DNA from 3 places in the Aquisalimonas sp. APHAB1-3 genome. Region 3 is predicted to be linked to each of the others. Evidence: predicted binding sites of a transcription regulator. Region 3 holds the regulator's gene; each other region holds the start of a gene.

Region 1 (4,729 bases), on a different contig from region 3:
GTTGTCGGTGTTGCTGGACTGGCGTGCGGTGCGTGAGGTCGAGGCCGTTGCAGGGCGTGAGGCTGTCGCCGGCGGGCTTGCCGCTTTGCCGCCGGATCTCTATCGGCAGGCTTACGTCGCCGGTTTCCAGTGGAGCTTCCTGTTGCTCGGCGCCGTCTTTCTACTGGCGTTGATCGCCGCCTCGCGATTCGGCCGACACCAGGGCTGATAAACTGACAGGAAACGCAGCACTTCAGGAGAGACCGTGTTCCACAAGCTTCCGCTGACCTGGTGGCAATACGTGTTGCTCTGGCCCGGCGCCACGTTCATGGACTGGCTGGCGCGCACCTGGCCGGATGTGGTGATCCGCCATGGCTTTGGCTTCACCATGGAATCCTACGTGTTCTGGTCGGCCGTGCTGTCGCTTGCGTTCTGGTTCGTGGTTCTTCTGGTGCTTGTTGGGGTGGTCAACGCCCTTCGCCGCAGGCCTCCGCCACAGCATAGCCAACGCTAATCCTGTACAACTCTTTTATTCTTGCCGGGTTTTGCAGGGGCAACAGCCGTAGCTATGTATTTTCCTTTTACAAGGTTTGCACGAAGGTTAAAACTGTACTAACCTTGTACTCAAGTTAAGGTCATATTGAGTTTTATTGTGGTTGTCTGCTGAAGTGCTTCTCGCGTTGGCGCACCCTGTCCCCATATGCGCCCCCCGGCCCCTCCAATGCGGCCGGGTTTTTTTTGCCCGGAATAAACGCAGCGTGGTGGCTGGACCGGTGTCGAAGCGGGAGCGGGTCAGGCGCGGCTGATCTCGCGGCCGCCACGGTTCTCCGGCGGGGCGGAGGCGGCGCCGGGTCCATACGTCTGGGGTGCGGGTGCATCGTCTCCCTGGAGCAGATCGATCGTCCGCTGCACACCGTACTGCTGCTGCTGGATGACCCGGCCGTTCGCTTCGTTGATGGCGCGGCACCGCTGCAGTTCGTCAAGCAACTCCGACCACTGCGCCTGAACCGGTTCCGGGTCCTCCAGCGTTTCGAGGGCGGTCGTGATGGCGTTCACGTCGTGAGCACCAGTCATGGCCTCCAGCAGTGCCAGACGCCGGTTCTCGCTGGTCTCGATGGCGCCGAGAAGATCCACCTTGCGGCTCAATGCCGATTGCAGTGTCTCCATGTCACGTACCACCAGCGCGTCCTGCTCCTTCTCGAGCTGAACGTTCAGCTCCTGCATCAGCGAGAGTTGTTCGTCGATGGTGTCGGCCAGGGCGCGCGCATGATCGGACACGGCGTTACTCCTCGAGCAGGTTCTCAAGTTCCATGAAGCGGTCGGCAATGCTCTCCGCGTTCAGGGGGTACTCGCCATTGGCGATACGCTCCCTGATTTCGTCGACACGTCCCTGATCCACTTCGGGGGTCTGGTCGATGGCGTCGCGCACCGACTGCAGGCGCTCCGATTCGCTGGTGCCGGCGGAGGCGGCTTGACCATTCGCTTCCTGGCCGACCTGGGGGCGCTCGCCGGGCTGCTGCACCTGGCGGTTGTCCCGGGCGTCCTGCGTCGGTGTGGTGCCGGGCCGGTTGCCGCCCTCAATTGGATTTGCCATGACTTGCTCCTGTCCTTCCATAAGCGTCGCAGTGAGTGGCAACTCACCCTGTCAGAACCGCTATCGGCAGGGCTCACCGCAACTTTAGCGTCAGGTGCAACTTTTTTCCGGGATGCGTCGTGCCCCGGGCCGGGGAAGCCCGGCCCGGGGGTCAGTACCCGACGCGGACCCGACTGTCACCAGTGATCTCGCCTTCAATGACCCGATCGGACGACGTATTCTTGACGCGGATGCGATCCCCGAGCGCGCCGGACTGCAGTGCCTCACCGTTCATGCTGACACTGGCTGCTCTCGAGTCAAGCGTGAGAAGCACGGTCTGCCCGCGCTCGACGAGCTGCGGGGCGCTGACGCGCGACGGAGTCACGATTTCACCGGCGCGCATGGCGCGGTTGAGCTCCATGCCGGTAAGCTGTTCCGCGTCGGTGTAGTAGCCGCGGCTCGTTCGGTTGATGTTGATCTCCACCCGTTCCAGGTCGTCCTCGCTCAGGAGTGCTCCCCGGGACAGGGAGCGTGCCGCTGCGTAGACCTCTTTCAATGTCTCCACCCGGACCGATACATAGAGTGTCCAGGGACTCGGGTGGTGGCAACGTACGCCGACGGTCGCCCGGCTCTGGCTTGATCGGCCGGGCGGGCTGAACGTCTCCAGTGTTTCCTCGCAGCGCGGCAGTCGCAGGCGTTGGTCGACGCGGCCGACGTTGATCGTGCTCTGTCCGCCGCCAGCGAGGTTGGCCTCGGCATGGCTTTCCACAGCGTCGCGGATTTCCTCAAGAGGCTGGATGTCGTCAGCGGTCGCCGTACCGGCTCCGAGAGCGATCGGGAGGGCGAACGCGACCAGCATGCCGCCGCGGCGGTGATGCGCGCTTGGTCGGTCACCGGTCAGCCAGGTTGTGATGCGAGTCCATGTGTTCATTGGTTTCAGGCGCTACGTTAATGCCCCGCGGATCGAGGCGTCACTTGCCCTGATTTGAAAGCAATATTCGCGCCATTATCTGCCGTCAAGTTTGCCGGTCGGGCGCCGATATCCGGTTATCGACACGTCAAGCAAGCAGCCCCGCGCGGCAGGCGGGTGCAGGAGAGGTTCACAAATGGCCAGCATCATGGATTCCGTTGACCAGCGCACCACCCTTGCGGGCACCAACCGCATGGAACTGCTGCTGTTCCAGCTGTCCGGCGCCCAATTGTTCGGGATCAACGTATTCAAGGTGCGCGAGGTGATCCCGGTGCCGCGTCTGATCCAGCTGCCGCACTCCCACCCGACGGTCGCCGGTGTGTGCTATATCCGCGACCGCACGATCGCCGTCCTCGATCTGCGGATGGCAACCACCGGGCGGGCGCTGGAAGAGCGTGATACCAGCTCGGTGATCGTCACCGAATACAATCGCAGCGTGCAGGGGTTCATGGTGCGGGGTGTCGACCGGATCGTGAACGTTAACTGGCGGGATATTATGCCGCCGCCCAGCAGCTGGTCGAATACCGCCTATCTGACCGGCGTGACCCGCGTTGATGAGCGTCTCGTGCAGATCGTCGACGTGGAGAAGGTCATGGACGAGATCAACCAGGCGGGCGGTATCGGCCCGCTTCCCGGCGTGGAGGAGGGCGGCGTCAAGCCTGCCTCCGGCGCCGAAGACTGGCACGTGCTCGTTGCCGATGATTCCTCCGTGGCCCGGCGTCAGATTCATGACACCCTCGAAGGCCTGGGTGTTCAGGTCACCATGGCGCGGGACGGCCAGGAGGCCATGGAGACGTTGCAGGACTGGGCGGCTCGCCCGGAAGAGTCCCCGTGGCGGCAGCTTCTCATGGTCATCTCCGACGTGGAGATGCCGCGCATGGACGGCTATACAGTGGCGACGGAAATCCGGCGGGATGATGCGCTCAAGGGGCTGCACCTGCTGCTTCACTCCTCGCTGAGCGGCATGTTCAACGAGGATCTGGTCAAGCGGGTTGGTGCCGACGATTTTCTGGCGAAGTTCGGAGCAACCGAACTGGCGGCTCGGGTTCAGGCCCGCCTGGAGCAGGTGACCGCCTGAATCAGCGTAGTCTTAGCAGGTCTCATCACGCTACAATTCGCCCGGCGTCGGCCGCTCTGGAGCGGCCGTTACAGCCAATTGCCGATCAATGAGGAAGCCGCCTCCGTGACGTCCAGATCCATTGCCCCGGAACACTACCAGGCGTTTCGCGCGTTCCTCGAGCAGTCCTGCGGGATCGTGCTCGGGGAAAACAAGCAGTATCTGGTCTCCAGTCGGCTCGGTCATCTGATGGAGAGCGAGAGGATCAGGGATCTGGGCGAGTTGGTGTACAAGGTCCAGCAGCCTGGTGGCCAACGCCTTCGGGGCACCGTCATTGAAGCCATGACCACCAACGAAACTCAGTGGTTTCGTGACAGTTACCCCTTCACCATTCTCCAGGAAACGTTGCTGCCGGAGTTCCACAAGCGTGGTGTCGACACCCTCCGCATCTGGTCGGCCGCATGTTCGTCGGGGCAGGAGCCTTACTCGATGAGTATCGCCCTGGAGGAGTTCCGGGCCCGTGGCGCCCGTATCGAGGCAGAGATCGTTGGGACCGATATCTCGCCGGCCATGATCGCCCAGGCCAAGGAAGCGAAGTATTCGGATTCCACGGTCAACCGCGGGCTGAGCCCCGACCGCCGTGATCGTTACTTCCAGCGCAGCGGCGCCGACTGGGTGGTGCGCCCGGAGATTCGCCGGCGGACCCAGTTCATGGTGCACAACCTGCTGGACAGCTACGCCAGCCTCGGTCGTTTCGACGTGGTGTTCTGCCGCAACGTCCTCATCTATTTCTCTGCGGAATCGCGGGAGAACATCCTCAACCGCATGATCCAGCAGATGCGCCCCGGCGGCTACCTGATCGTCGGCGCATCGGAATCGCTGGCCCGGCACGCCGGACAGCTGGAGATGGTGCGCAGTCACGGCGGCGTCATCTACCGCGTGCGTCAGCCGTCGCGGTGAGCGGCAAGCGGTTGCCGCTCCGTTGCCGCCTTGCCCTTGCCGGAACGCTGGCGTTGCCGCGTCGGTTTTCTGCCGGTGCCGTTCCCGACGTGAGTCGCAGTTAAGGCGCAACGCCCGCCCGGACGCGCCTTTCCGCTCGCCTTGTCCCTCTTTTTCGTGACCGCCTGAGTGAGCTGGCACGACGCTTGCT
Region 2 (4,729 bases), on a different contig from region 3:
CCGGCGCTCGTAGTACAGCTTTGCGACCGCCCGTGCCAGGGTCCGGACACGCAGGATGTAGCGCTGCCGCTCCGTGACCGAGATTGCGTGACGGGCATCCAGGAGGTTGAACGTGTGCGACGCCTTCAGGCACTGCTCGTAGGCCGGTAGCGGCAGGCCCAGCTCCACCAGGCGCATGCTCTCCTTCTCGCACTGCTCGAACCAGGCGAAGTGAGCCTCCACGTCCGCGTGCTCGAAGTTGTACGCCGACTGCTCCACCTCGTTCTGGTGGTAGACGTCGCCGTAGGTCACCGGGCCCTGCGGCCCGTGGGTCCACACCAGGTCGTAGACGCTCTCGCACGCCTGCAGGTACATGGCGATCCGCTCCAGGCCGTAGGTGATCTCGCCCATGATCGGGTGGCAGTCCAGGCCGCCCACCTGCTGGAAGTAGGTGAACTGGCTGATCTCCATACCGTTCAGCCAGACTTCCCAGCCCAGGCCCCAGGCACCCAGCGTCGGCGACTCCCAGTTGTCCTCGACGAAGCGCACATCGTGGACAAGGGGGTCCAGGCCCACGTGGCGGAGCGAGCCCAGATAGAGTTCCTGAAACTCGGCGGGCGAAGGCTTCATGACCACCTGGAACTGGTAGTAGTGCTGCAGGCGGTTGGGGTTTTCACCGTAGCGCCCGTCGGTCGGCCGGCGCGATGGCTGCACGTAGGCCGCATTCCACGGCTCCGGACCGATGGCGCGCAGACAGGTGGCGGGGTGGAAGGTACCGGCGCCCACCTCCATGTCGAGCGGTTGGAGGACGATGCAACCCTGCATCGCCCAGTAATCCTGCAACGCCTGGATCAGGCCCTGGAAAGTGTCCACGGCCCTCGCCGTCGTCTGCCCCTGCTGCGCCACACTGCCCCCTGCGGTCTGCCTGTGGAAAAGTCGGTGCCAGCCAGCGCCGCTGGGACGCCCGGCCGGCTGTGGAGTATACCCTCTCGGTCTTCCAAGGGAGAAGGCGCACGCCGTGTTGCCCATGTTATTCTGAGCGATTTGCAACAGCCTTCGTACGGACGCGCCATGAGCCAACGCCAGCCCCGTGCCGTCGCTCTGATCTCCGGCGGCCTCGATTCCATGCTCGCCGCACGAGCCATCCTCGACCAGGGGGTGCACGTAGAGGGCCTGAACTTCTACACCGGCTTCTGCGTGGAAGGCCACACCCATGCGGTCAGGGACAAGGACCGTGCCCGCCCCAAGCGCAACAACGCCCTCTGGGTCGCCGAACAGCTGGGGATCAAGCTCCACATCATCGACACCGTGGAAGAGTACAAGGACGTGGTCATCAATCCGCGCCACGGCTATGGCCAGTTCATGAATCCATGTCTGGACTGCAAGGGCTTCATGGTGGGGAAGGCCCGGCAGTGGATGGACGCCAACGATTTCGACTTCATCATCACCGGTGAAGTCATCGGCCAGCGCCCGAAATCCCAGCTCAAGCGCACCATGCCGGTGATTGCCCAGGAATCCGGAGCCAATGACCGGCTTCTGCGCCCGCTGTGCGCGCGCCTGCTGGAGCCGACGTTGCCGGAGCGTGAAGGCTGGGTGGATCGCGAGCGGCTGTTCGACTGGAGCGGCCGCTCCCGCAAGCCGCAGATGGAACTGGCGGAGCGGTTCGGCCTCGACGACTATGCACAGCCCGCCGGCGGCTGCTGTTTTCTCACCGATCCGAGCTACTCGCGAAAGCTGCAGGACCTGTGGAAGGCCCGCGGTGAGCGCCGTTATGAACTCGACGACATCATGCTTCTGAAAATGGGGCGGCATCTGCGTCCGCGCCCCCATTTCAAGCTGATCGTCTCGCGGGAAGACGGTGAGAACCGGTTCATGCACGGCTACCGCCGGCAGTTCACGCACCTGGTACCCACCAGTCACGGTGGCCCGCTCGCCCTGCTGGACGGAGACGCCGGCGCCGAGGATCTGGAACTTGCGGCGCGTCTGGTAGCCCGGTTCAGCCAGGGCCGCGATGCCGAGCGCGTGCGTGTCGCTGTCACAGAAAAGGGTGGCGAGCCCCGTGAACTGGATGTGGCGCCCATGGCAGCCGACGACGTGCCGCAGGAGTGGTATGTTGGCTGAGCCCGTGATCGTGGACGCCCGTGGGTTGTTGTGCCCCATGCCGGTGATCCGCGTGCAGGATGCCATCGCCGGGATGTCCCCCGGCGCCGAAGTCCATCTGCTGGCAACGGACCCCGGGGTGCAGGCGGATGTGCCTGCTTGGTGCCGTGTGCACGGTCATCGTGTGGAGGCCGTCCTCGAGGAGGGTGACACGCTCCGGGTCTGTATCCGTGTCCGGGACTGACCCCGTCAAGCAATGCACCTTTTTGGTGCTTGTCGGTTTTATTTTGCACGATCGCGGTGCATATTGGAGCGGTTTCCCGCACCACTGCACCAGAAACGCCCGTAACTTGCTGTCTTGTGGTGCTGGCACGGTCCGTGCTTCCCGAAATGGCGAGTTGAATTCTTTTGCTGAGGCTTACGTCCCATCTGGAGGTTAAGGCATGTCACGCACCGCAGCCGACGTACTCAAACTGATCAAAGACGAAGATGTGAAATTCGTGGACATGCGGTTCACGGATACCAAGGGGAAAGAGCAGCACGTCACCATCCCGGCCGCCACCGTCGAAGAGGACTTCTTCGAGGACGGCAAGATGTTCGACGGCTCCAGCATCGCCGGCTGGAAGGGCATCAACGAGTCCGACATGATTCTCATGCCGGACCCGCAGACCGCCACCATCGACCCGTTCTTCGATGAGCTGACGCTGAACATCACCTGCGACATCATCGAGCCCAACACCATGCAGGGCTACGAGCGCGACCCGCGCTCCGTCGCCAAGCGCGCCGAAGCGTACCTGCAGTCCACCGGCCTGGGCGACACCGCATTCTTCGGCCCGGAGCCGGAATTCTTCATCTTCGACGACGTCCGCTGGGGCGCCGAGATGAGCGGCAGTTTCTACCGCATCGACTCCGAGGAAGCCGGCTGGAACTCCGAGCGCGTCTACTCCGACGGCAACATGGGCCACCGCCCGAAGGTCAAGGGTGGCTACTTCCCCGTCCCGCCGGTGGACAGCCTGCATGACATCCGTACCTCCATGTGCCTGGCCATGGAAGAGCTCGGCCTGAGTGTTGAAGTGCACCACCATGAGGTGGCCACTGCCGGTCAGTGCGAAATCGGTGTCGAGTTCAACACCATGGTCAAGAAGGCCGACGAGGTGCAGAAGCTCAAGTACGCCGTGCACAACGTGGCCGCCGCCTACGGCAAGACCGCCACGTTCATGCCCAAGCCTCTGGTTGGCGACAACGGCAGCGGCATGCACGTGCACATGTCCTTCTCCAAGGACGGCAAGAACCAGTTCCAGGGCGACCAGTATGGTGGCCTGAGCGAGACCGCGCTGTACTACATCGGTGGCATCATCAAGCACGCCAAGGCCATCAACGCCTTCGCCAACGCCTCCACCAACAGCTACAAGCGGCTTGTGCCCGGTTTCGAGGCGCCGGTGCTGCTGGCGTACTCCGCCCGTAACCGCTCCGCTTCCATCCGTGTGCCGTGGATCTCGAACCCGAAGGCGCGCCGCATCGAGGTCCGGTTCCCCGACCCCACCGGCAACCCGTACCTGGCCTTCGCCGCCATGCTGATGGCCGGCCTGGACGGTGTGCAGAACAAGATCCACCCGGGCGATGCCATGGACAAGGATCTCTACGACCTGCCGCCGGAAGAAGAGAAGGAGATCCCCAAGGTCGCCTTCTCGCTGGAAGAGGCCCTGGAAGCCCTGGACAACGACCGCGAGTTCCTGAAGCAGGGTGGCGTGTTCACCGATGACACCATCGACGCCTACCTTGAGCTGAAGGAAGAGGAAGTTCAGCGTCTGCGCATGACCACCCACCCGGTGGAGTTCGACATGTACTTCAGCGTCTGATTCGGCTTCCCGAGCCGATCCGGCACTGGCCCCGGCCCTTGTGGCCGGGGCTTTTTCGTTGGGCTGTCGCCCCCTCCCGGCCCGCTGCCCCGCGTGCTACATTCCGTGGTATGAGAACACGGATCGTGATCGCCCTCATCGGCCTCTTCCTGCCCCTGGTGGCCACTGCGGACATCTACAAGTGGGTGGATGAGGATGGCAATGTCGTTTACTCCGACGAGCCACGCGAAGGCGCGGAACGCCTGGAGCGCACCGCCCCGGATTCGTCCTACCGCTTCGAGACGCCGCGGCGACCCTCCGGCGACCCCTCCGCTTCCGGCGATAACGGCGATAACGGATCCCGCTACGACCATGTGCGCATCGTCCACCCCACGGACGAGGGAACCGTGCGGGACAACCAGGGGCTCGTGGACGTGCAGCTCGAGCTCAGCCCCGCATTGCGGGCGGAGCACCGCGTGCAGTTTCTCTTCAACGGCGAACCGCAGGGAGAGCCGTCCCGATCCCTCGAGGCCCGCCTCACGGAAGTGCATCGGGGTGAGCATCAGGTGGCGGCGCGGGTGCTCAACGAAGCCGGCGCGGTCATCGCCGAAACCGAACCGGTGACCTTCTACATGCACCAGGCGTCACGTCTGCTGCCGGGCCGGCAGGGTCCGGGCCCGAACCCCTGAGCCGTCGCGCCCCTGATTGACCCCGATCGTGGATGCACCATAATGGGGCACGGTGATGGTGCAGACGCGCCGCTACGGCGCGACGCCATTCGCACCAATGCCGAGCCTTGCCCCACAAGGCAC
Region 3 (4,729 bases):
GTGTCGGCGTGCGCGCGTATCTCGACCGGGAACTGGTGGAACTGCTGTCCGAGGTGAGAGGTCGTTATGACGTACCCGAGTAACCCTGCAGCCCGCAACAGGAGACAGACGCGGCCGGCACTGCTCCTTGCGGCCCTGCTGTTCCTGCTCGGCATTGGCAGCGCCCAGGCCGAGCCCATCGACCTGGACGCGGACAACGCCGAGATCGACAACGCCCGCGGCGTCAGCGTGTACACCGGCAACGTGGTGCTCACCCGCGGCCCGAGGCGCATTACCGGGGACCGCATGACCGTCCACCTGCGGGAAGATGACGGTGGCAACCAGGCCCTGGACCATGTGGTGGTGGAAGGTGAACCCGCCGTCTACAACCAGCGCGGTGGCGATGACCGCCGCGCCATCGAGGCCGAAGCGCCGCGCATGGAGTACTACGCCACCGGGCCCGAACGGGTCATCCTGCTGGAGGGCGCGCGGCTGACCCAGGGGCGGAACACGTTCACCGGCGAGCGCATCGAGTATGAAGTGGTTGCCGACCTGGTGCATGCACGGGGTGAGCCCGAGACCGGACGTCGCGTGCAGATCCGGCTGTTCCCCGACGACGAGGACAACGGAGACGACGAGTGAGCCTGCTGCGCACCGAGAACCTGGTGAAGACCTACCGCCGCAAGACCGTCGTCCACGGCGCATCACTGGAAGTCTCCAGCGGCGAGGTGGTCGGGCTGCTCGGCCCCAACGGCGCAGGCAAGACCACATGCTTCTACATGGTGGTCGGCCTGGTACAGGCCGACGGCGGGCGCATCGAGCTGGACGGCAACGACATCACCGACCTGCCCATGCACATACGTGCCCGCCGCGGCGTCGGGTATCTGCCCCAGGAAGCATCGATCTTCCGCAAGCTCACCGTAATGGACAACCTGCTGGCCATCCTCGAGACCCGCCCCGAACTGAATCGCAAGCAGCGCCGGGAGCGCGCCCGGGAGCTGCTGGACGAATTCAACGTCGGCCACCTCCACGACCAGAACGGCATCAGTCTCTCCGGCGGCGAACGCCGGCGTGTCGAGATCGCCCGGGCACTGGCCGCCAACCCGCAGTTCATCCTGCTGGACGAGCCCTTTGCCGGCGTCGACCCGATCTCCGTGCTCGATATCCAGGAAATCATCCGCCACCTGGCGGACCGGGAGATCGGCGTGCTGATCACCGACCACAACGTGCGCGAGACGCTCGGCATCTGCCAGCGCGCCTACATCCTTGCCCAGGGCGAGGTCATCGCTCGCGGCAGTTCGGAGGAAGTCCTGGCGAACAGGCAGGTCCGCGAGGTGTACCTGGGTGAACACTTCCGCCTGTGACCACGCTCCGTAGCACTTTCGCTCAGCCCACGCAAGTATCGGGCCAATGTTCTAACCAGCGACAGAGTCAGTTACGATAGGGTTATCAACCCACTCGTATGCAGGCCTGGCCTGACCCGCGGCCCGAGGGGCGGCAGGAGAGAGGCATCGCCAATGAAACAGTCGCTGCAGCTACGTCTCGGTCAGCAGCTCACCATGACGCCGCAGCTCCAGCAGGCCATCAAGCTGCTGCAGCTGTCGACCCTGGAGCTGCGCACGGAAATCCAGCAGGCGCTGGATTCCAACCTGATGCTGGAGCCCGCCGACGAGCTTGACGAGGGCGACGAGGCGGTCACCGAAACCGACCGCAGCGATGACGGTAACGACGCCGGCTCCGAGCAGCACGACGGGGAAGCCGCGACCAGCGACGGCGAGTCCGCCGGCAGCGACACCACGGACACCGACACCGCGCCGGACGTGGCCGACACGGTGGACGATCACGACGGCGCCGAAGACAAGTCAGCCAGCGACCAGAGCGACATCCCAGACGACCTGCCCCTGGACTCCGACTGGAACGACATCTACGACGGCAGCACCGCATACAGCGCCCCCGGCGGGGACGATGAGCAGCGCGAGGCGTGGGAGAATCGCACCGCCGGCGATGGCGGCGGCCTGCATGACCACCTGTTGTGGCAGGCACAACTCTCCCATTTCAGTGAGCGCGACATGGCCATCGCCGAGGCCATCATCGACGGCGTGCGCGACGACGGCTACCTCGGCGTCACCGTGGACGAGATCTGCGAATCGGTGACCGACGGCGACGAACCGGTCGAACCTGACGAGGTGGAGGCCGTCCGCCACCTGATCCAGCGGTTCGACCCCCTGGGCGTGGCCTCCCTGGACCCGCGCGAAGCACTGCTGGTGCAGCTGGAACAGTTCCCGGACGACACCCCCTGGCTCGCCGAAGCGCGTCTGCTGGTGGACAAGCACCTGGACCTCCTCGGCAGCCGCCAGCTCGGGCCTCTCACCCGCAAGCTCAAGGTCACCCAGGAAGAGTTCGGCCAGGTGCTGGAGTTGGTCCGCACCCTGGACCCTCGGCCCGGCTCCCAGATCGGCACGCCCACAGCCGAGTACGTGGTCCCCGACGTCTATGTGCGCAAGGAGCGCGGTGCCTGGCGGGTGGAGCTCAACCCCGAGGCGTCACCGAAGATCCGCGTCAACAGTTACTACGCGGGCCTGGTCCGGCGCGGCGACCAGGGCAACGACAATGCCACCATGCGTCAGCATCTGCAGGAGGCGCGCTGGTTCATCAAGAGCCTGAAGAGCCGCAACGAGACTCTCCTTAAGGTCGCGACCTGCATCGTCAATCACCAGCAGGAATTCCTGGAGCAGGGCGAGGAAGCCATGAAGCCGCTGGTGCTGCGCGAGGTGGCGGAAGAGGTGGAGATGCACGAGTCCACCATCTCCCGGATCACCACGCAGAAGTACATGTACACGCCGCGCGGCACGTTCGAGTTCAAGTACTTCTTCTCCAGCCACGTGCATACCGTGGATGGACAGGAGTGCTCGGCGACCTCTATCCGCGCCCGGATTCGCCGGCTGATCGCCGAAGAGGACGCCCGCAAGCCCCTCAGTGACAGCAAACTGGCCGAAATCCTGAAAAATGAAGGAATCGATGTGGCGCGAAGGACAGTGGCAAAGTATCGTGAATCCATGTCCATTGCCTCGTCGAACGAACGAAAAAGGATTGCCTGAGGCAACAAGGGGTTCGCCGTTTCCGGCTCTCATTCGGGAGGAGTCTCTATGCAGATCGACATCACCGGGCACCATGTGGATCTCACTGAAGCACTGCGCGACTACGTGCATTCCAAGATGGACAAGCTGGAGCGCCACTTCGACAACGTGGTGAACGTCCACGTGATTCTGACGGTGGAGAAGCTGCGTCAGAAGGCGGAGGCCACCATGCTGCTCAGCGGCGCCAAGCTCTACGCTGATGCCAGCGCCGAAGACATGTATGCTGCCATCGACGGACTGATCGACAAGCTCGACCGGCAGGTGAAGAAGCACAAGGAGAAGGTCACTGACCACCGGCGCAACGAAGGCGCCCAGGCCAAGGCCCAGGGAGAGGGTGACGAGGACTGAACAGCGCGGAGCGGCGGTCGCCAGCGAGGGACCGCCGCCGACTTCCGAATCCGCAGACACGACCCTGCGTGGACAAGCATGATCAAGATTGCCGACCTAATCACACCGGAGCGCATCGCCTGCGACATCCAGGTGACCAGCAAGAAGCGGGGCCTGGAACTCCTCAGCGATATGGTGGCCGACTCCGACTCCGCCCTGCCGGCCAACGCCATCTTCGACAAGCTGATCAGCCGCGAGAAACTCGGCAGTACCGGGCTCGGTCACGGCGTCGCCTTGCCCCACGCCCGCATGGACGGCAATGACTCGGCCACCGCCGCCTTCATCCGCACCAGCGAGGCCATCGATTTCGACGCCTTCGACAACGAACCCGTCGATCTCCTGTTCGCCTTGGTTGTACCCGAGCACTTCACCGACGAACACCTCCAGATTCTCGCCCGGCTCGCCGAAATGTTCAGCGACCAGCCCCTGTGCCGTAGGCTCCGCGACGCCCGCGATGCCGATGCCGTCTATGAGCTGCTCAGGGACTGGGAGGCCACCCAGGGGAGCACATGAGTGATCGCGTGACCGGTGACACGGGCACCACCGTTCCCGGGGTGCTGGTCAGCGTGAATGGCTGCGGGCTCCTCATCACAGGCGAAAGCGGTACCGGCAAGAGTGACACGGCATTGCGACTGCTGGAGCGCGGACACCGGCTGATCGCCGACGATGCCGTCACCCTGTCCGTGGAAGACGGGGTGCTGTATGGCCGGGCTCCCTCTGCACTGGCGGGCTGGCTGGAAATCCGCGGCCTCGGCCCCCAGCCTGTCACCACCCTGTTCGGCAGCCACACCGTGGCGGAGCGCGCGCCCGTGGACCGGGTGATCCGGCTGACGTCGCCCCGGTCGTGGGCCGACTGGCCGCGGCTGGCACCCACCGTCGACGACACCCTGCTCCTCGGCCGGACCGTACCACGCATCACACTGCCCGTATCTCCGGAACGTCCACTGGCATTGCTGGTCGAAGTCGTCGCCCGGCTACACGCTGGCGATCAACTGACAGGAGGTACGGTATGAGCGAACACACCCGCCTGATTATCGTCAGCGGGTTGTCCGGTTCCGGCAAAACTGTGGCGCTCCATACACTGGAAGACAGCGGCTGCTACTGCATCGACAACCTGCCCGTGACCATGCTGTCGTCCTTCGGCGAGCACATCACCAGCCTGGAACCGGGCACGGCCAATCACTATGCCGTCGGCGTCGACGCCCGCAACCGCATGACGGACCTCG

What was found. The regulator sigma-54, encoded in region 3, starts transcription at its own class of promoters, with help from an activator protein. The targets are predictions, from matches to a motif close to TGGCANGNTNCNTGCTT.
Region 1: the regulator sigma-54 is predicted to act here: its motif matches at 2,542-2,558, upstream of flgA (flagellar basal body P-ring formation chaperone FlgA).
Region 2: the regulator sigma-54 is predicted to act here: its motif matches at 2,447-2,463, upstream of glnA (glutamate--ammonia ligase).

What each region holds. Positions count from the first base shown of each region.
Region 1 is NZ_JBLWFT010000011.1:42,084-46,812, reverse strand. Features, by position in the region: gene ACNSTU_RS14270 (DHA2 family efflux MFS transporter permease subunit) at 1-208, shown strand, start outside; gene ACNSTU_RS14265 (hypothetical protein) at 245-493, shown strand; gene ACNSTU_RS14260 (flagella synthesis protein FlgN) at 772-1,257, opposite strand; gene flgM (flagellar biosynthesis anti-sigma factor FlgM) at 1,262-1,573, opposite strand; gene flgA (flagellar basal body P-ring formation chaperone FlgA) at 1,725-2,483, opposite strand; gene ACNSTU_RS14245 (chemotaxis protein) at 2,659-3,600, shown strand; gene ACNSTU_RS14240 (CheR family methyltransferase) at 3,706-4,539, shown strand.
Region 2 is NZ_JBLWFT010000004.1:49,101-53,829, reverse strand. Features, by position in the region: gene glyQ (glycine--tRNA ligase subunit alpha) at 1-852, opposite strand, end outside; gene ACNSTU_RS08480 (tRNA (5-methylaminomethyl-2-thiouridylate)-methyltransferase) at 1,051-2,100, shown strand; gene ACNSTU_RS08475 (sulfurtransferase TusA family protein) at 2,090-2,323, shown strand; gene glnA (glutamate--ammonia ligase) at 2,523-3,938, shown strand; gene ACNSTU_RS08465 (DUF4124 domain-containing protein) at 4,064-4,606, shown strand.
Region 3 is NZ_JBLWFT010000009.1:26,301-31,029, reverse strand. Features, by position in the region: gene lptC (LPS export ABC transporter periplasmic protein LptC) at 1-83, shown strand, start outside; gene lptA (lipopolysaccharide transport periplasmic protein LptA) at 67-621, shown strand; gene lptB (LPS export ABC transporter ATP-binding protein) at 618-1,343, shown strand; gene ACNSTU_RS13040 (RNA polymerase factor sigma-54) at 1,497-3,077, shown strand; gene hpf (ribosome hibernation-promoting factor, HPF/YfiA family) at 3,126-3,464, shown strand; gene ptsN (PTS IIA-like nitrogen regulatory protein PtsN) at 3,543-4,016, shown strand; gene ACNSTU_RS13025 (hypothetical protein) at 4,013-4,516, shown strand; gene rapZ (RNase adapter RapZ) at 4,513-4,729, shown strand, end outside.